2 regions of the Paeniclostridium hominis genome follow, and region 1 is predicted to be linked to the other one. Evidence: predicted binding sites of a transcription regulator. Region 1 holds the regulator's gene; the other holds the start of a gene.

Region 1 (3,223 bases):
TATTATGTTAGGACTATATATACATGTGCCATTTTGTGCACAAAAATGTTATTATTGTGATTTTAATTCATATAAAATTAAAAGTAATGAAAAAGAAGATTATTTAATAAATATAGAAAAAGAGATGAAATTTTATAAAGAGGAATTTAAGGACAAGTACTTTGATACTGTATTTTTTGGAGGGGGAACTCCAAGTATATTAAAAATTGATGAATTAAGAAAACTTGTTAATTATATGTTTGAGAATTTTAATATAAAAAAAGATGCAGAAATAACTGTTGAATGCAATCCAGGAACTATAAATAAAGAAAAATTAAAAGCTATGAAAGAAATGGGGATAAATAGATTAAGTATAGGTCTTCAAGCTACTCAAAATTATCATTTAAAATCTATAGGAAGAATACATACATATGAGGAATTTGAGAAAAACTATTATGATGCTATAGATGTAGGATTAACTAATATAAATGTAGATTTAATGTATGCTCTTCCAAATCAAAAAGAATATGAATGGAAAGAAACATTAGATAAAATTATAAAGTTAAATCCATCACATATATCAGCATATTCTCTTATATTAGAAGAAGGAACTAAACTTTATGATATGTATGAAAATAATGAATTTAACCTTTTAGATGAGGATACAGATATAGATATGTATGAATATACTATAAATACATTAAAAAAGCATGGATACAATCAATATGAAATATCTAATTATGCAAAAAAAGGAAAAGAGTGTAAGCATAATGTAATATATTGGACATGTGACAACTATTTAGGGTTAGGACCTGGAGCTTCAGGGTATATAAATGACGTAAGATACTCTAATATAGAAGATTTAAATGAATATAATAATAAAATTAATCAAAATATAAAACCTATAAGTGAAGAAAATAAATTAAGTGAGAAAGATAAAATAGAAGAATTTATTTTCATGGGGCTTAGAATGAATAAAGGTATAAATCTAGAAGTATTTAAGGAAAGATTTAAGATTGATTTTTATGAATTATATAAAGATGTTTTAGACAAATTATTAGAGCGTGAACTTATAAAATTAGACAAATTTAATTTGTCTTTGACTCAAAAAGGAAGAGAAATTTCAAACAGTGTATTTATAGAATTTATAAATTAATTAAAAACTGTTGACAAAGAAAATTTAAAGTGTTATAAAATATATATAATCTTTTAGCACTCCAACTAAATGAGTGCTAACAAAAGAGGAGGCTTAGGATTATGGTGGAACTAAATGAAAGAAAACTAAATATCCTTAAAGCTATAGTTAAAGATTATATAGAAACTGCAGAAGCTGTAGGATCTAGAACTCTTTCTAAAAAGTATGAGTTAGGAATAAGCGCAGCCACTATAAGAAATGAAATGGCTGACTTAGAAGAATTAGGATATTTAATTCAACCTCATACCTCCTCAGGGAGAATTCCTTCAGAAAAAGGATATAAGCTTTATGTTGATTCTCTTATGAAAGAACATGAATTAGATAATGTTGAAAAAAAATTAATAAAAGAATCAATAAATAAAAATATAAACTATATGAATGATTTAATACATGAAACATCTAAGTTGATATCAAAGTTAACTAATTATACAACTATAGCTGTTACTAAAAATGTATCAAGTTTACAAAATATAAAACATATACAGTTAGTTGGATTAGATGAAAAAAGTATAGTTTTAATAGTAGTTACTGAAAAAGGCGAAATTAAAAATACAAATCTTTCAACTAATGTGCCTATTGATCAAGCTAAGCTTAATTTAATTTCTGATAATCTTACTAGAAAGCTTTCAGGTAAAAATATAACTGAGATAGACGACGAGTTTTTAAACTACATAAAATACGAGATTACAGAAAACTCTTTAGTTATAGATAAGCTTATAGATTCATTAAACTTTGGTTTTGAAGAAAATGATACATCAATTTCTTTAAGTGGAGCAACTAATATATTTAATTTCCCAGAGTTTAGTGATGTAGTTAGAGCAAAAACATTTTTAACTATGCTAGAAGAAAAAGAAAATATATCTAGTATGTTAAAATCAAGAGGAATTCAAAAAGAAAATCTAAATATAATTATCGGAAGCGATAATGAATGTAAGGTAGCTCAAGATTGTAGTATTATAACTGCAACTTACAATATAGATAAAAATGTAGTAGGAAAGATTAGTTTGATTGGTCCAACTAGAATGGATTATGCAAAAGTATACTCAATACTTAATTATATGGGACTACTACTAAACAAAAAATAGTTAGGGGTGTAAGTTTTGGAAAAAGATATGCAAGAAGAATTACAAGAAGAAGTAAAGGAAAATGCTTCAGAGGAAGTTGAAGAAACTATTGAAGAAGCAATAGAAGAAGCTACAGAAGCTAAAGAAACTTCGGAAGCTGATGAAAAAGACAAAAAGGTAGAAGAATTAACTGATACTCTTCAAAGACTTCAAGCTGAATATGCTAACTATAGAAGAAGAACTCAACAAGAGAAAGAAACTATGGGCATATTTGCTAATGAAAAAATCTTAAATGAGTTAATACCAGTTATGGATAATATGGAAAGAGCTATGGATGCTTGTACTGATAAAGAAGATAGCATGTATAAGGGAATTGACATGGTTCAAAAACAATTAAAAGCTACATTTGAAAAATTCGGACTAGAAGAAATAGAAGCTGAAGGTCAAGAATTTGATCCAAACCTACACTTAGCAGTTATGCAAGAACCCGTAGAAGGCACTGAAGCTAATAAAGTGGTTATGGTTTTACAAAAAGGGTATAAATTAAATACAAAAGTACTAAGACCTGCAATGGTTAAAGTATCTTGCTAATAAATAAACAATTAAGATTGAATTAATATCAATATTATATAGAAGAATTCAAGGAGGATATTAAAATGGGAAAAATAATAGGAATTGACTTAGGAACAACAAACTCTTGTGTTGCAGTTTTAGAAGGTGGAGAACCTCAAATAATACCAAACTCAGAAGGAATGAGAACTACTCCGTCAGTAGTTGCATTCACTAAAGATGGTGAAAGAATAGTAGGAGAACCTGCAAAAAGACAAGCAGTTACTAATGCTGATAGAACAATAATATCAATAAAAACTCACATGGGAACTGATTATAAAGTTAATATAGATGGAAAAGATTATAGTCCACAAGAAATATCAGCTATAACATTACAAAAATTAAAAGCTGATGCTGAAAGCTACTTAGGGCAACC
Region 2 (3,223 bases), on a different contig from region 1:
CTCCACCAGCAAGTTTAGCTAATCTTTCCATTAATTTTTCTGTATCAAATTCAGAAGTAGTTTGCTCAATTTGATGTTTTATTTGAGCTACTCTATCTTCTATAGCTTTCTTGTCTCCAGCACCATCTACTATTGTAGTACTTTCTTTAGTTACTTTAACAGAACCTGCTCTACCTAACATAGATAAATCTGCTTCTTTTAAATCATATCCTAATTCTTCAGATATAACTGTTCCTCCAGTAAGTACTGCTATATCTTCAAGCATAGCTTTTCTTCTATCTCCAAATCCTGGAGCCTTAACAGCAACTACTTCAAATGTTCCTCTTAATTTGTTAACTACTAATGTAGATAATGCTTCTCCTTCTACATCTTCAGCTACTATTAATAATTTTTTACCTTGTTGAACTATTTGCTCAAGAACAGGTAATATATCTTGTATATTAGTTATTTTTCTATCTGTTATTAATATATATGGATCATTTAATACAGCTTCCATTTTGTCAACATCAGTTACCATGTAAGCTGAAACAAATCCTCTATCAAATTGCATACCTTCAACTGCATCTAATTCAGTATGCATAGTCTTAGATTCTTCAACAGTTATAACTCCATCTTTACCTACTATCTCCATAGCTTCTGCTATTAGATTTCCTACTTCTTCATCTCCAGCAGATATAGAAGCAACTTGAGATATAGATTCTTTAGTTTCTATAGTTTTTGATTGTTTTTTTAATTCTTCAACTGATACTTCAACAGCTTTTTGTATTCCTTTTCTAATTAATATTGGATTAGCTCCTGCAGTTACATTTTTTAATCCTTCTCTTATTATAGCTTGAGCAAGAACTGTTGCAGTTGTAGTTCCATCTCCTGCTACGTCATTAGTTTTAGTAGCAACTTCTTTAACTAATTGAGCTCCCATATTTTCAAATCTATCTTCTAATTCTATTTCTTTAGCTATAGTAACACCATCATTAGTTATAAGTGGTGCTCCAAATTTTTTATCTAATATAACATTTCTTCCTTTAGGTCCTAATGTTACCTTTACAGTATCTGCTAATTTATTTACACCAGCTTCTAAAGCTGATCTTGAATCTTGAGCGAATTTTATTTCTTTAGCCATTTTATATCCCTCCCCTAATATTATTCAACTACTGCTAATATTTCACTTTGTTTTAATATAGTATATTCTTGACCTTCTAATTTAACTTCTGATCCTGCATATTTAGAGAATATTACTTTATCTCCTACTTTTAATTCCATCTTAACTTCTTTACCATCTACTATTCCACCAGGTCCTACTTCAACTACCTCAGCTATTTGAGGTTGTTCTTTAGCTGCCCCAGGTAAAACTATACCACTTGCAGTTTTTTCTTCTGCTTCAATTTTCTTTATAACTACTCTGTCAGCCAATGGTCTTATTCTCATAATTATCCCTCCTAATGAAATTTATATATGTAAATTTTTTATTAGCCTTTTTATCACTCTACTCATTAGAGTGCTAATAATTTTATAATATATCAAACTTTTTTATTTTTCAATAGTTTTAACTAGATTTTATGTATTTTTTATACGAGGAATTTTTGTTTATATTGACAAAACTCCTCGCATAATATATTTATAAAATCGGAGAAAATAATCTTGCCACAGATTCTGCCCATTTTTTTATAAATGGTCTATTTTCAAAATCTTTTAATTTTATTTCTTCGCTATTTTCAAGATCTTTAAAGAAATCATCTGTTATTTTGCTTATTATTTTTTCATCATAAATAAATGCGTTTATTTCAAAATTAAGCATAAAGCTTCTTAAATCCATATTTGCAGAACCTATTGATGAAATCTTATCATCTATAATTACTACTTTTGAATGTATAAATCCTTTTTTATATAAATAAACTTTTCCTCCAGACCTTAAAATATCATCAAAATATGAATATGATGCTTGATGTACAATTTTATGATCTGCGATACTTGGAAATATAATTCTTACATCAACTCCACTAAGTGCTGCACTTTTTAATGCCCTTAACAAACTCTCATCTGGTATAAAATATGGAGTCTCTATATAAACCCTTTCCTTAGCATTACAAATAGCTGAAAAATATGCATAATGTATAGCTTCCCAATCACTATCTGGACCAGTAGCAACAACTTGTATCATCGAGTTGCCCATATTACTTAATTTTGGAAAATATTGTTCGTCAAATGATTCTTTTTGAGTCGTATAATACCAATCAATTAAAAATACCATTTGCAGCATATAAACAGAGCTACCTTCTATTCTTATATGGGTATCCCTCCAGTATCCAAACTTTTTATTTTTACCCATATACTCATCACCTATATTTATGCCACCCGTATAACCTATATGACCATCAATTATAGCAATTTTACGGTGATTTCTATAATTGATTTTGCCCCCTATTATAGGAAACTTTGCTGGTAAAAATGGTACTATTTCTATACCTTCATCTTTCATATCTTGAAAGAATTTTCTATGAAACCAAAACCTCCAACATCCAACATCATCATATAAGATTTTTATACTTACTCCTTCATTTGCTTTCTTTATTAATAATTCCTTTAATTTAATGCCTATCTCACTATTTTTTATTATAAAATATTCTAAGTGAATATGCTCTTTTGCTTGTTCTATATCTTTTAGTAAACTTTCAAATTTTTCGTTTCCATCTATAAATACTTTAACGTTGTTATTAGTCGTAAATGGAAATTTCCCTGTATTTAAAAGTAAACTTATTACCTTCTTTTTTATACCTTCATAATATTCATCTTTAATTAAATTATTATCATTTATAGCTCTTTGTTCTAATTCAACTAGCTCTTCTATAGACTCCATATTTTTAAATAAATTATTTTCTTTTATATTTGTAGCTAGTTTTTGTGTATTAAATATTTTTCTCTTTCTTATATTTCGTCCCAATACTGCATATATAACTAAACCTACCCCTGGTAATAATATAAATATTAATAGCCAAGCCATAGTCTTAGCTGGATCTCTATTTTGAAGTATTATATTAATAGAAACTATAATACCAGCTATGTATGATATTATTACATAGCTTAAGAGTATTATATCTAAAGCAACCATAAAGCCTCCTTTAGTTATCTTCCTATACCTAATTCACGTGCATAATAGAATAAATATTGTTGAGCAAAACCTGATAAGTCTCCAAATTTATCTATAGCATACTTTCTAATTTTAGGC

What was found. Region 1 encodes HrcA, which represses chaperone genes, less so after heat shock. Its sites were predicted from a motif close to TTAGCACTCNNNNNNNNNGAGTGCTAA; they were not measured.
Region 2: H8891_RS11680 (co-chaperone GroES) is a predicted target of HrcA. The motif match lies at 1,476-1,502, and genes of this name have one in related genera.

Annotation. Positions count from the first base shown of each region.
Region 1 covers NZ_JACRWD010000001.1:126,678-129,900, forward strand. Annotated here, with positions in the region: gene hemW (radical SAM family heme chaperone HemW) at 5-1,135, shown strand; gene hrcA (heat-inducible transcriptional repressor HrcA) at 1,240-2,259, shown strand; gene grpE (nucleotide exchange factor GrpE) at 2,275-2,829, shown strand; gene dnaK (molecular chaperone DnaK) at 2,895-3,223, shown strand, end outside.
Region 2 covers NZ_JACRWD010000005.1:54,153-57,375, reverse strand. Annotated here, with positions in the region: gene groL (chaperonin GroEL) at 1-1,120, opposite strand, end outside; gene H8891_RS11680 (co-chaperone GroES) at 1,141-1,425, opposite strand; gene cls (cardiolipin synthase) at 1,616-3,106, opposite strand; gene H8891_RS11670 (DNA-3-methyladenine glycosylase family protein) at 3,121-3,223, opposite strand, start outside.